DNA from 3 places in the Erwinia sp. SLM-02 genome. Region 3 is predicted to be linked to each of the others. Evidence: predicted binding sites of a transcription regulator. Region 3 holds the regulator's gene; each other region holds the start of a gene.
The links. The regulator PhoB, encoded in region 3, activates phosphate uptake and scavenging genes when phosphate is short. The targets are predictions, from matches to a motif close to CTGTCATAAAACTGNCNNAT.
Positions count from the first base shown of each region.

Region 1: pstS (phosphate ABC transporter substrate-binding protein PstS) is a predicted target of PhoB. The motif match lies at 2,134-2,153, and genes of this name have one in related genera.
Region 2: ugpB (sn-glycerol-3-phosphate ABC transporter substrate-binding protein UgpB) is a predicted target of PhoB. The motif match lies at 1,632-1,651, and genes of this name have one in related genera.

Region 1 is NZ_JAQISN010000004.1:35,984-40,899, reverse strand. Features, by position in the region: gene pstC (phosphate ABC transporter permease PstC) at 1-947, opposite strand, end outside; gene pstS (phosphate ABC transporter substrate-binding protein PstS) at 1,022-2,062, opposite strand; gene PGH32_RS19480 (peptidase) at 2,342-3,313, opposite strand; gene glmS (glutamine--fructose-6-phosphate transaminase (isomerizing)) at 3,443-4,916, opposite strand, start outside.
Region 2 is NZ_JAQISN010000004.1:348,972-353,887, reverse strand. Features, by position in the region: gene ugpA (sn-glycerol-3-phosphate ABC transporter permease UgpA) at 1-78, opposite strand, end outside; gene ugpB (sn-glycerol-3-phosphate ABC transporter substrate-binding protein UgpB) at 218-1,534, opposite strand; gene livF (high-affinity branched-chain amino acid ABC transporter ATP-binding protein LivF) at 1,804-2,517, opposite strand; gene livG (high-affinity branched-chain amino acid ABC transporter ATP-binding protein LivG) at 2,519-3,286, opposite strand; gene PGH32_RS20790 (high-affinity branched-chain amino acid ABC transporter permease LivM) at 3,283-4,557, opposite strand; gene livH (high-affinity branched-chain amino acid ABC transporter permease LivH) at 4,554-4,916, opposite strand, start outside.
Region 3 is NZ_JAQISN010000001.1:112,367-117,282, reverse strand. Features, by position in the region: gene PGH32_RS00605 (cobalamin-independent methionine synthase II family protein) at 1-364, opposite strand, end outside; gene PGH32_RS00600 (PstS family phosphate ABC transporter substrate-binding protein) at 573-1,496, opposite strand; gene phoR (phosphate regulon sensor histidine kinase PhoR) at 1,515-2,828, opposite strand; gene phoB (phosphate response regulator transcription factor PhoB) at 2,852-3,541, opposite strand; gene sbcD (exonuclease subunit SbcD) at 3,761-4,916, shown strand, end outside.

The sequences.
Region 1 (4,916 bases), on a different contig from region 3:
TCACTTTTCGCCAGACGCATAATCATCATTTTGGAACAGGCCAGCACGATAAAGGTAATGACGAACAGAATCAGCCCCAGCTCCATCAGCGCCGCGGTATGCACGCCGGATTCCGCTTCAGCAAATTCGTTAGCCAGCGCCGAGGTAATACTGTTGCCCGGCATAAACAGCGAGGCGCTGTCGAGCTGGTAGGTATTACCGATAATAAAGGTCACCGCCATCGTTTCACCCAGAGCACGACCCAGCCCGAGCATCACGCCGCCGATCACACCATTTTTGGTGAACGGCAGGACAACGCGCCAGATCACTTCCCAGGTGGTACAGCCGATGCCGTACGCGGACTCTTTCATCATCACCGGCGTCTGTTCGAACACGTCACGCATCACCGACGCGATATACGGAATGATCATGATCGCCAGGATAATACCCGCCGCCAGGATGCCGATACCGAATGCCGGGCCGGAGAACAGCGCCCCCACAATCGGGATATTGGACAGGACATCGCCGACCGGCTGCTGGAAGTACTTCGCAAACAATGGCGCGAAAATAAACAGGCCCCACATGCCGTAAACAATACTGGGAATAGCGGCCAGGAGTTCAATTGCCACGCCAAGCGGGCGGCGCAGCCAGTTAGGTGCCAGCTCGGTCAGGAACAGTGCAATGCCAAAGCTCACCGGGACAGCGATGATCAGGGCAATAACGGAGGTCACGATGGTGCCGTAAATCGGAACCAGCGCACCGAATTGTTCGTTGGGCGCATCCCACTCTTTGGTCCACAGGAAGGAGAAACCAAATTTATGGATGCTGGGCCAGGAGGAAAATATCAGGGAAACAATAATGCCACCGAGGAGGAGCAGAACAATCAGCGCGGACAGTTTTACCAGCGCGCCGAAAATAATGTCACCCTGTTTACCGGGAGCTTTGAATGTCGGCTTGGTTGCAGCCATAGTCGTCTCGATTTTGATACTGCGGATAAGTATCGGGTCAGGCAAGCCTGACCCCTGGGATAGTCAGCCGAAGCTTAGTACAGCGCTTTACCAGAGCTGTCTTTGATATTCGCTTTCCATGCGGCACGGATCTGCGTCACCACTGACTCTGGCAGTGAAGCGTAGTCCAGGCCTGCGGTGGTTTTGCTGCCGTTTTTATAAGCCCAGTCGAAGAACTTCAGCACCGTTGCGCCTTTCTCAGCGTTAGCCTGCTCTTTGTGAACCAGGATAAAGGTGGTTGAGGTGATCGGCCATGCATTATCACCCTTCTGGAAGGTCAGATCCTGAGCGAAGGACTGGCTCCAGTCTGCGCCTTTAGCCGCGTCGCTAAAGCTCTTCTCGCCAGGGGAGATGGCTTTACCATCGGCATCCACCAGTTTGGTGTAGGCCAGGCTGTTCTGCTTAGCGTAAGCGTATTCTACGTAGCCGATTGAGCCAGGCAGACGCTGTACGAATGCGGCCACGCCGTCGTTACCTTTACCGCCCAGACCAACAGGCCAGTTAACGGTGCTGCCTTTACCGACTTTGCTGCTCCAGTCGCTGTTCACTTTAGACAGGTAGCTGGTGAACACGAAAGAGGTGCCTGAACCGTCAGCGCGGCGTACCACGTTGATGTCAGAGTCAGGCAGTTTCACGCCCGGGTTCAGCTTGGTGATCGCCGCGTCGTTCCACTTTTTGATGTTGCCCAGGTAGATGTCGCCCACGGTTTTACCGTCGAGGATCAGCTGGCCAGATTTGATACCAGGAATATTAACCGCCAGTACCACGCCGCCAATAACTGTCGGAAACTGGAACAGACCATTTTTCTCAAGGTCTTCGTCTTTCATTGGCGCATCTGACGCACCGAAATCTACGGTTTTAGCGATGATCTGCTTAACGCCGCCGGAGGAACCGATCCCCTGATAGTTAACCTGAGTCCCTGTTGCGGTGTTGTACTCCGCAGCCCACTTGTTATAAACCGGGGCCGGGAAAGTACCGCCAGCGCCGGTCAGGTTGGTGGCTGCCATGGCAGAAACCGCGCTCAGAGACAGGGTTACGGCGACGAATTGAGCCAGGGTTTTGTGCATCAGTGTCATGTTCCCTCCACGGGATTAAAAGTCAGGCCAGTGCTGTGTTTATCTGATTAATGTTTGCTGCTGGAGGGAAAATAGGACAGTTTGGTGACAGTAAAATGTACGAAATATGACACTTTTATGACATACCCCCCGAAGCATTACGCACGGGGTTTAAATCAACCTCGCTGAATTATTGCACAACGCCAGAAACCGCTGGCCGCCGCCGATCCCGGGTGCGGCAGGGCGTCCTGCCGCTCGTAATCTGATGGTCATCTTACTGCCGGTCGGCGTAACGGGCATTCAGCGTGAACACTCGATGCCTTCCATCGCCTGGCAGATCACGTCGTCAAACTGGTGCGACTGCTGAAGCTTTTCCGGCCACTGATAGAACGGCAGATTCGCCTGGCGAGACTGTTCACGGCTCAGCGCCTGCAGCCGGGTAAGCAGCGGTTCCAGCGCCTCGCCACCCGGCAGGGTGGTGGTGCGGAAAACCGGATTACCGTCGAGGTAGCGTACCGCCTCAAGCTCCGGCGACAGCGTCACCGTGCCGTATTTTTCCCGGGCAAGGCGCTGCCAGAAAGGCCAGGCGGAATAGCGCAGGGCATAGAGTTCAGCGCCTTTAAGCGGTGGCCGCGCCTGTAACTTCTTCGACATGATAATTTCACCGTTAAACGCCGATTCTATCCAGCGCGTCATTCCCTCCAGCAGCCAGCCGACTTTGAACTGAGTGTAACCGTACTGGTAGAGGTGAAACAGCTCGTGGGCCGGCGTGGGATTAAGCGGCTGGTTGAGCTTAGAACTGATGCGGATCGTTAATGCGCACGGCAGCCAGTTGCCGTCCTCTCCTTTCACTCTGGTCACTTCGTCAAAGGCCATGCCGTTGCCGCGCGGCAGATTAAACAGATAAACGTGGATCGCTTTTGCCAGCCGGTAGCGCGGCTGTTCCAGCGGCGGCGTTAAGCGCAGCATCTTTTGATAGTACCGATCGGCGGCCTGCAGCTGGATCGCCACGTTTTTAACGTAGTCCGGCGTGCCGCTGCCGGTGGTGTCCTCAAGCGGCGGCGCGTCATCGCCGCTGCGGGTGTAGAAAATGACAAACGGCTCCGCGTGAAGGGTTTCCGTCAGCGGGCGCTGTTGTAAAAAGGCGCTATCGCGGCACTCGCCGGGGGCATCCATTGCGGGCTGCGGTGAACGGGCTGCCTGCACGCCGCCGGATATGCCCAGCAGCCCACCCAGCCCCATCAGCAACGCGATAAGCTTTTTCAGTACCATTCCCCGCTCCTTTAAACCCACCCGGATGACATCCCGCTGCCGAAAGAAAAAAAAATCCAGCCGGCTGAAGGTCAGCAGGCTGGATTATATTTTAGCCGGGATCTGTAAACAGAGACGGCAGAACAGAAATTATTCTACGGTGACGGATTTCGCCAGATTACGCGGCTGATCGACGTCGGTACCTTTAATCAAGGCCACGTGATACGAGAGCAGCTGTAGCGGCACGGTGTAGAAGATCGGGGCAATCACCTCTTCGACGTGCGGCAGTGGGATAATACGCATCCCCTCGCTGCTGGCAAATCCGGCATCCACATCGGCAAACACGTACAGCAGGCCGCCGCGCGCGCGAACTTCTTCAATGTTCGACTTCAGCTTCTCCAGCAGTTCATTGTTGGGTGCCACCACGATCACCGGCATATCCGCATCAATCAGCGCCAGCGGGCCGTGCTTCAGCTCACCCGCCGCGTAGGCTTCCGCATGAATGTAGGAAATCTCTTTCAGCTTGAGCGCCCCTTCCATGGCAATCGGATACTGATCGCCACGGCCGAGGAACAGCGCATGTTGTTTATCAGAGAAATCTTCCGCCAGTTCAGCGATCAGCTCATCCTGCGACAGCATCTGTTCAATGCGGCTCGGCAGCGCCTGCAGGGCATGCACAATATTGTGCTCCACCTGCGGATCGATACCTTTCAGGCGGCCCACGCGCGCCACCAGCATCAGCAGCACGGTCAACTGGGTGGTAAAGGCTTTGGTGGAGGCCACGCCGATTTCGGTACCGGCTTTGGTCATCAGCGCCAGATCTGACTCACGTACCAGCGATGAACCCGCTACGTTACAGATGGCCAGCGATCCCAGGTAGCCCAGCTCTTTTGACAGGCGCAGCGCCGCCAGCGTATCGGCGGTTTCACCGGACTGCGACAGGGTAATCAGCAGGCTGTTTTTACGCACTGCGGATTTGCGGTAGCGGAACTCAGAGGCGATCTCCACATCGCACGGCACGTTGGCCAGCGACTCAAACCAGTAGCGGGACACCATACCGGAATTGTAGGAGGTACCGCAGGCTACAATCTGGATGTGTTCCACGTTAGCCAGCAGCGCATCGGCATTCGGTCCCAGCTCGGAGAGATCCACCTCGCCATGACTGAAACGCCCGCTCAATGTGTTTTTGATCGCCACAGGCTGTTCATAAATTTCTTTCTGCATATAGTGTCGATAAATCCCTTTATCACCGGCATCATATTGCACGTTGGATTCAATTTCCGCACGTTTCACCGTATTGCCGCTGCGATCGATGATGGTCACATCACGGCGGGTGATTTCTGCAATATCGCCTTCTTCCAGATAGACGAAGCGGCGGGTCACCGGCAGCAGCGCCAGCTGATCGGAAGCAATGAAGTTTTCACCCACACCGCGACCAATGACCAGTGGACTGCCGGAACGGGCCGCGATCAGAGTAGACGGATCGCGGCTGTCCATGATGACCATGCCGTAGGCACCGCGCAGCTGTGGAATGGTGCGCAGCACCACCTCACGCAGCGATCCGCCCTGTTTCTGCTCCCAGTGGACCAGATGCGCCACCACTTCGGTGTCGGTTTCGGAGGCA
Region 2 (4,916 bases), on a different contig from region 3:
CGCCGTAATCACCAGCTGCGGCAGCAGCAGCAGATAGGGCAAAAAGCGATTGCGGAAAACGGGACGGGGCTGAGCCATAGTGGGTTATCTCGTGCGGAACGGGGTCGGTGTTAACGGGCACATCACCGATCGCCCCCGCGGGAGAGATCGGTGATGTGCCTTTGCTGGCAAAGCGCCGCCCGGCCCGAAGGCGAACGGCGCTCTGCAACGGCAACGGTTACTTAGTCTGCTGTTCGAAACGACGCAGCAGCTCGTTACCCCGCTTCACGGCCTTATCCAGCGCGGCCTGCGGCGTTTGCTTCCCGGTCCACACGCCTTCCAGCTCTTCGTCAACGATGGTACGGATCTGCGGCATATTGCCCAGACGCATGCCTTTGGTGAACGGCAGCGGGTCTTTGTTCAGCATCTGGCGAGTCGCGATATCCGCCCCCGGGTTCTTGTCATAGAAGCCCTGCTGTTTGGTCAGCTCGTAGGCCGCGGTGGTGATCGGCAGGTAGCCGGTTTTCTGGTGCCATTCGGCAGCGATTTCCGGCTTGGCCAGGAACTGCATAAACTCGGCGACGCCTTTGTAGGTCGCATCGTCTTTGCCCTTCATCACCCACAGGCTGGCACCGCCGATAATGGCGTTCTGCGGCGCGTTCGGCACGGTTTCATCGTAAGGCATCATGCCCACGCCGAAGTTAAACTTGGCGTATTTGCGGATGTCGGCCAGCGAGCCGGAAGAGGCGGTGGTGATGGCACAGTCGCCGTTATAGAACTTGGAGGTGGATTCATCTTTGCGGCCGAAGTAGGTGAAATCACCCTTCTTGTTCAGATCGGACAGCATCTGGATATGGCGCACCTGCACCGGCTTGTTGAACTCCAGCTCCGCATCGGTACCGTCGAAGCCGTTGTTTTTGGTGGCGACCGGCAGGCCGTGCCAGGCGCTGAAGTTCTCAATCTGGATCCAGCCCTGCCAGCCGCTGGCGTAGCCGCAGGACATGCCCGCTTTACGCAGCGCGTCGGTATCTTTCGCCAGTTCCTGCCAGGTTTTTGGCGGCTGGTCCGGGTTCAGACCGGCTTTTTTGAAAGCGTCTTTGTTGTAGTACAGCACCGGCGTGGAGCTGTTAAACGGCTGGGAGATCAGCTCGCCTTTCGAATCGCTGTAGTAACCGGCAACCGCAGGCACGAACTGCTTCGCATCCATCGCAATACCGGCTTTTTTGAACACTTCGTTGACCGGAACGATGGCTTTCGACGCCATCATGGTCGCCGTGCCCACTTCATAAACCTGCAAAACAGCAGGTGCTTTACCGGTACGCACGGCAGCAATACCCGCCGCCAGGCTCTGTTCGTAGTTGCCTTTGTAGGTCGGCACAATTTTGTAATCGGGGTGGGTTTCGTTAAAACGCTTCGCCAGTGAGTCAACCTCTACGCCCAGCTCGCCTTCCATCGAGTGCCAGAACGGAATTTCGGTAGCGGCCAGCGCGCTGCCGCTGAAGGTCAGTCCCAGCACCATGCTGAGAGCGGTACGACGGAATGCGGTAGATGACATATCGGTTTCCTGTGCCCGTTTTAATGATGCGCGATTCCGCGCACTGTGTGAGTCGGCAAGTAACATGCCACGGCTAAATGACAGATTAATAATAGTGATGTGACGGAAATGTGACGGGCGAATGACGGGAATTTCAAAACGTGACGGCAGAAGTGAGAGGGATGTAACAACTTTGGCAATCAACAGAGAGAAGACGATCACAGATTTAATGCACAGTTGCCTGCACGTTCGGGACAAAAAAGGGCAGCCGCGTGGGCTGCCCTGAATACTTATCCGCCGAGGTAGGCGCTTCTGACCGCCTCGTTGGCTAACAATGCATCACCCGTGTCTTCGAGCACCACATGGCCGTTTTCGAGCACGTAGCCGCGGTCCGCCAGCTTCAGCGCCTGATTCGCATTCTGCTCAACGAGGAAGATAGTCATCCCCTCTTTGCGCAGCTGTTCGATGGTGTCGAAAATCTGCTGAATGATAATCGGCGCCAGGCCCAGCGACGGTTCATCCAGCAGCAGCAGGCGTGGCTGGCTCATCAGCGCACGGCCAATCGCCAGCATCTGCTGCTCGCCGCCGGACATGGTCCCGGCACGCTGGATACGCCGTTCCCACAGGCGCGGGAACAGTTCGTAAACGCGCTTGATGCGATCCTGATACTGCTGACGCTCGGCAAAGAAACCGCCCATCGCCAGGTTTTCTTCCACAGTCATGCGGGAAAATACCCGCCGGCCTTCCGGCACGATGGCGATGGCCTCACGCATAATGCGCGCGGTCTGCCAGTCGGTAATATCCTTGCCGTCGAAGACGATGGTGCCCTGGGTGGCGCGCGGTTCGCCGCACAGGGTGCCCAGAATGGTGGTTTTACCTGCGCCGTTAGCACCAATCAGGGTGACAATTTCCCCCTGATTAATATGCAGGCTGACGTTGTGCAGCGCCTGAATTTTGCCGTAGTGCGCACTGATATTATTCAGAGACAGCATGGGATGACTCATCTTATGCCTCCCCGAGGTAAGCGCGGATCACGTCCGGGTTGTTGCGGATCTCGTCCGGCGTACCGTTAGCCAGCGGCGTGCCCTGGTTCACCACATAAATACGGTCAGAAATACCCATTACCAGTTTCATATCGTGTTCAATCAGCAGTACCGAGACTTTATGTTCGCCGCGCAGTTCTGCGATCAGCTCATCCAGCTCGTGAGTTTCTTTCGGGTTAAGCCCCGCCGCCGGTTCATCCAGCATCAGAATTTCCGGGCGCGTGACCATGCAGCGGGCAATTTCCAGACGGCGCTGCTGGCCGTAGGCGAGGTTCCCCGCCTGACGGTTGGCCAGCTCAAGCAGCCCCACGCGCTTCAGCCAGGTGGCTGCGCGATCCAGCGCATCGCTTTCCGCCCGACGGAAGGCCGGGGTCTTCAGCAGGCCGGAAAAGACGCCGCTTTTCAGATGCTGATGCTGTGCCACCAGCAGGTTCTCGATCACCGTCATTTCACGGAACAGGCGCACGTGCTGGAAGGTTCGCACCACGCCCATACGGGCGATCTGCTGCCCCGGCAGGCCGGCCAGCTGTTTATCGCCCAGCATAATCGAGCCGCCGGTCGGCTTGTAGAACCCGGTCAGGCAGTTGAATACCGTGGTTTTACCCGCCCCGTTCGGGCCGATAAGCGAGACGATTTCCTGCTGGCGCAGCTCCAGTTCAACGTTGTTGACCGCCAGCAGGCCGCCAAAGCGCATCATCAGGCCATTGACTGTTAACAAAGGCTGGCTCATGCCTGCTCTCCTTTTTCCGCATTTTTCAACTTCAGGTGCGGACGCTTCATCGGCAACAGCCCCTGCGGACGCCAGATCATCATCAATACCATTAATCCACCGAGCACCAGCATGCTGTACTCGTTGAGGTCGCGCATCAGTTCACGGGAAACCACCAGCAGCACCGCCGCGAGGATCACCGCAAACTGCGATCCCATCCCGCCCAGTACCACGATCGCCAGTACAAAGGCAGATTCGGCAAAGGTGAAGGATTCCGGGCTGACAAAGCCCTGGCGCGCGGCGAACAGGCAGCCGGCGAAACCGGCAAACGCGGCGCTGATGGTGAAGGCTGTCAGCTTGATGCGCGTCGGGCTGAGGCCCAGCGAGCGGCAGGCGATTTCGTCTTCACGCAGCGCTTCCCAGGCGCGGCCCAGCGGCATACGCAGCAGGCGGTTGATCACGAACAGGGTGATGACCACCAGCAGCAGCGCAACCATGTACAGGAAGATAATACGATCGCTCGGGTCGTACTTCAGGCCGAAGAAGTTATGGAAGGTGTCCCAGCCGCCGTCGCGCACGCTGCGGTTGAACTCCAGGCCAAAGAACGACGGTTTCGGGATCTGGCTGATGCCGTTCGGGCCACCGGTCAGTTCGGTGTTATTCAGCAGCAGAATACGCACGATCTCGCCGAAGCCAAGCGTCACAATCGCCAGGTAGTCACCGCGCAGGCGCAGCACCGGGAAGCCCAGCAGCAGACCAAATCCGGCGGCGACGATGCCCGCCAGCGGCAGCGACTGCCAGAAGCCCAGCCCGTAGTAGTGATTCAGTAAGGCAAAGGTATAGGCACCGATGGCGTAGAAGCCGCCGTAGCCCAGCACCAGCAGGCCGGAAAGCCCCACCACCACGTTCAGCCCCAGTCCGAGCATCACGTAGATCAGCGTCAGGGTGGCGATATCCACCGTACCGCGCGAAACGATAAACGGCCAGACCGCCGCCGCAACCACCAGCGCCAGCAGGAACAGCTTCTGCTTCGGCGTAGAGCCATCAATCCCCGGCAGCACCAGCGAAGGGCCGGAGACTTTTTTCAGGCTGCTCTGCACCAGCGGGCGCAGCATCTGGAAGATAAAGACCACGCCGCAGCCGACGGCAATCCAGTTCCAGCGCACGTCACCGGCGTTGTTGACCACCAGGTGCGTGCCGTCGAGGTTCAACCGCAGGCCCATAAAGAACGCGGCCAGCACCAGCAGCATCAGAGAGGAAACAAGCGCATTCAGCAGGTTAAGCTTTTTCATACTTTCTCAACCTCCGGACGGCCCAGAATACCGGTTGGCATCACCAGCAGCACCACGATCAGCAGCGCAAATGACACCACGTCTTTGTACTCGGTGCTCAGATAGGCGGAGGTCAGCGCCTCGGCAATACCGAGGATCAGTCCACCCAGCATCGCGCCTGGGATGCTGCCGATGCCGCCCAGTACCGCAGCGGTGAAGGCCTTCATCCCGGCCATGAAGCCGATGTACGGGTTAATCACGCCGTAGAACTGGCCCAGCAGCACGCCGGCCACCGCCGCCATCGCCGCGCCGATCACAAAGGTCAGCGAGATCACGCGGTCGGTATTGATGCCCAGCAGGCTGGCCATTTTCAGATCTTC
Region 3 (4,916 bases):
AACGAAAATCCTCCAGCATTGGATGGTTGCTGAAGCCCAGCTTCCCGGTCACCTTTACGCCGCGTGCTTTGGTCTGTACGCCGTTAAACTGAATGCCCTGCTCGGCCTCAAAGCGCTCCACGCCGTCCAGGCCGTCAAAGAAATCAAAGTGCCACCAGGCGCGGCGGAACTCGCCGTCGGTCACCACCTGCAGGCCCACTTCACGTTGCAGCTCAACGACCTTACGAATTTCAGCGTCTTCAACGCGACGCAGTGCGGCGGCGTCAATTTCACCTGCTTCAAACTGTTTACGCGCCTGCTTGATCGCCGCCGGACGCAGGAAGCTGCCAACCACTTCGGCGCGATAATGGGTAGATGTTGTCATTGTCGGTTACTCCTGCCGGCCTTCGGGCGCATAATTTAGGGTAGTCATTATTACTACGGGTTACTTTTAGACATCTGGATGTCTATATGTCTGGTGGTAAGAGTGTCATGAGAAACCCTCAGCGGCAAACGAGGAAAATTCATCGCAGTTGAAAAAAATTCATCTTCCTGATGAGCGTCAACCGCGATGAATCTGGCAGAAAAGAGGATTACGGGGCCAGCAGGCTCAGCGCACGGTCGCGCTGCTGCTGTGAAAGCGGCAGATACCCGGCCTGGCTGACCAGCTTCTGACCGTCCGGCGACAGCGCCAGGCGCAGGAATGCGGCCGTCAACGGCTCCAGCGGTTTGCCGGGGGCTTTATTGACGTAAATATAGAGCGGACGGGCATAGGGATAGAGCCCGCTACGGATATTTTCCGGCGTCGGTGCGATCCAGTCGCTGCCGCTGCGGGCCACCGGCACGGTTTTCACCCCGCTGATATGAAAGCCCGCGCTGGCATAGCCAATACTGTTCAACGTACCGGCCACCGCCTGCACCACCGCCGCCGAACCGGGATACTCGCCGACGTCTTTGCGGAAATCGCCGTTGCACAGCGCCTGCTGCTTGAAGAACCCCCAGGTGCCGGAGGCGGAGTTGCGGCCAAAGCGCTGCAGGCCGCGATCCGTCCAGCCCGGCTGCGTCAGCTGTAAATCACCCCAGGTCACCGGCACTTTTCGCGCCCCGCAGCGACGGGTAATCGAAAAAATAGCATCCAGCTGCTGCACGTTCAGCCCGGGCAGCGGATTGTCCTGATTGACCACCACCACCAGCGCATCCATCGCCACCGGTACCGCCAGCGGCGGATAGCCATAGCTGTCCTCGAACAGCTGGCGCTCCGGCGCCTGCATCGGCCGGCTCATCGCCCCGAGCTGCGCGGCGCCGGCCGCCAGCGCGGTAGGGGCCGTGGACGATCCCGCGGCCTGAATCTGCACATTGATCCCCGGATACTGGCGGTTAAAGCTCTCGCCCCACAGCGCCATCAGGTTGCCTAACGTGTCGGAGCCGACGCTGGATAAATTCCCCGCCAGCATGCCCTCGCGGGCGGGGGCGAGGGAGGTAAACAGCATCAGCGCCAGCGCCATCAGCTTTTTCATAGCAACAAACCCGTCAGATTAACGAACCGCATTCTCAACCAGTTCGGCGCTGACAATCAACCTTGGCGGCAGCTGGAAGCTGAAACAGGTCTCTTTATTCGGCTCGCTGGTGATATCCAGCCGGGCATTATGGTGACTCAACGCATGCTTCACAATCGCCAGCCCCAGCCCGCTGCCGCCGGTCTGGCGCGAACGCGCCTTGTCCACCCGATAGAATCGTTCCGTCAGGCGGGGAATATGCTCGGCGGCAATCCCCGGCCCGTTATCGCGAACCTTAAACTGCGCGCCGTGGCTGTTGCGCAGCCAGCTGATATCAATACGCGTTCCGTCCGGGGTATGGTTCACCGCGTTGTACACCAGATTAGAAATCGCGCTGTGCAGCTGTTCGTCATTACCGTACACGCGCAGATGGGGATCGGTATGGAAGTGGATTTCATGGCGACCGTTGCTGAGGGTTTCTGCCTCACGCTGCAGAATGCGCAGCATTCTCGGTACATCCACTTTCTCCTGCAGATCCAGCGCCGGAGCGGCTTCAATACGCGACAGCGTCAGCAGCTGCTTCACCAGGCTGTCCATCCTTCGCGTCTGTTCCTGCATGGTGTGCAGCGCCTTGTCGCGTACTCCACCTTCCAGCACCGAGTCATTCATCATTTCCAGATAGCCCTGCAGCACGGTGAGCGGCGTGCGCAGTTCATGGCTGACGTTGGCAAAGAAGTTGCGCCGTGCGCCCTCCAGCTGATGCATCTGGGTGACGTCCCTCGCCACCATCAGCCACTGCCCTTCGCTGTAGGGCATCACGCGGAACTCAATATGGCGATGGTTATTCAGCACCAGCGTCAGCGGGCGGCTAAAATCGCGCTGGCGTAAATAGCGGGTAAATTCAGGATAGCGCAGCAGGTTAAGGATATTCTGGCCGTTATCCTCCGGCCAGCGCAGCGCCAGCATCTGCTGGGCCAGGCCGTTACACCAGAAAATCGTCCCTTCTTCGGTGGTCAGGATCACCGCGTCGGGCAGCGATTCGGCACCGCTACGAAAGCGCTTAATCAGATGCCCAAGCTCGCGGCGGCGGCGGCGATTTCTCGCCTGCATCTGATAAAGGCCATAAAATAGCGGTTCCCAGCTGCCCCGTCCGCTTGGCGGGGTCATGCTGCGGTCAACCCACAGCCAGTGGGAAAGACGAAGTAAGTTATTGAAGTGGAAACCCAGCACGCAGAGCACTGAGACTAACAGCAGCCAGGGCAGATACCCGACCAGTAGCCCGAGCAATAGCGCGGGCAGGCTGGCGAGCAGCAGCTCCAGAAATAATCTCTTCCAGGAGAGGCGTTCCAACACGGTTCAGACTCCAGTGCGAACGATCAGTAGCGTGCAGAGAAACGGTAACCTGTTCCACGAACGGTTTGTACCATGCGATCGTGCCCGGTCAGCTCTAAGGCTTTACGCAGGCGACGAATATGCACGTCAACGGTACGGTCTTCGACGTAAACGTTAGTTCCCCAGACGTGGTTTAGCAACTGTTCACGGCTGTAAACCCGTTCAGGGTGAGTCATAAAGAAGTGCAGCAGCTTATACTCGGTCGGCCCCATTTCCAGCGGCTGGGTATCCGACATCACGCGGTGAGAGGACGGGTCAAGGCTCAGCCCCTGCATCTCAATAACCTCTTCCACCGCCATCGGTGAAATACGGCGCATCACGGCTTTAATACGCGCCATCAGCTCCTTCGGTGAAAACGGCTTGGTAATATAGTCGTCGGCACCCACTTCCAGGCCACGCACGCGGTCTTCTTCCTCACCGCGGGCCGTTAACATCATCACCGGAATATCGCGGGTCATCGCTTCACGCTTCAGATGCTTAATAAACTGAATGCCGGAGCCGCCCGGCAGCATCCAGTCCAGCAGAATCAAATCCGGCCAGGGTTCAATCAGCAGGCTGACCGCGCTGTCGTAATCCTCAGCTTCAATAGGTTGATAGTCGTTTTGTTCAAGAACGAAACACAACATCTCGCGGATTGGGGCTTCATCTTCAACTACCAAAATACGCTTAGCCATTATTGCTCCTGCGAATGTGACAGGCTGTCACGGGGGATATGCGGCGTCATTATGCGTCAGTTTTATGACACTTTTATGAAAAAAACACCCCTGGAATCGGGAGCATAGCGAAAAAGCAGTACGGATGATTTCATCCTGACCGCCGGCAATCACTTGCCCCGTTGACAGCAACAGCGTTTATAATCCCCCGCAACATCATCAGGCTATGCAGGGAGTGACATGCGCATCATTCATACCGCCGACTGGCATCTCGGACAGTTTTTCTATACCAAAAGCCGGGCGGCTGAACATCAGGCCTTTCTCGACTGGCTGCTGGAGCAGGCGGAAGCGGAGCAGGCTGATGCGATTATAGTCGCCGGTGATATTTTTGATACCGGATCGCCGCCGAGTTATGCCCGCGAGCTGTATAACCGCTTCGTGGTGAATTTACAGCAGACCGGCTGCCAGCTCGTGGTGCTGGGCGGCAACCACGATTCGGTGGCAACCCTGAATGAATCGCGCGAGCTGCTGGCCTGCCTCAATACCCGGGTGATCGCCGCCGCCAGCGACGATATTCGCGACCAGGTGCTGGTGCTCAATACGCGCGACGGCAAGCCGGGGGCGATACTGTGCGCCATTCCGTTCCTGCGTCCGCGTGACATTATGCGTAGCCAGAGCGGCCAGTCGGGGCGCGACAAGCAGCAAACCCTGCTGGAGGCCATCACCGATCATTATCAACGCTGCTGGCAGGAGGCGCTGGCGCAGCGGGCCGCCCTCAAACTGACGCTGCCGGTGATTGCCACCGGGCATCTGACCACCCTGGGCGTAACCAAAAGCGACGCGGTGCGCGATATCTACATCGGCACGCTGGACGCCTTCCCGGCCGATGCCTTCCCGCCCGCGGATTATATTGCGCTCGGCCATATCCACCGCGCCCAGCGCGTTGCCAACAGCGAACACATTCGCTACAGCGGCTCGCCCATCCCGCTGAGCTTTGATGAGCTGGGCAAAGAGAAAAGCGTTTTCGTGGTAGATTTTGCCGACGGAGCGCTGAGCCAGGTCACCCCGCTGCCAATCCCACTGTTCCAGCCGATGCGGATGATTAAAGGCTCGCTGGAGGAGATTGAAGCACAGCTGGCCGCGCTGGAGCCGGATCCGCAGGAAAAGTTAATCTGGCTGGATATTGAGATCGTCACCGATGACTGGCTCAGCGAACTTCAGCGCCGTATTCAGCAGCTGACCGAGTCGCTGCCGGTGGAGGTGGTGCTGCTTCGCCGCAGCCGCGAACAGCGTGAACGGGTTATCGCCCGGCAGAATAATGAAACCCTCAGCGAACTCAGCGTTGAAGAGGTGTTTGCCCGCCGCCTGGCGCTGGAGGAAGGTGAACCGGAGCGGC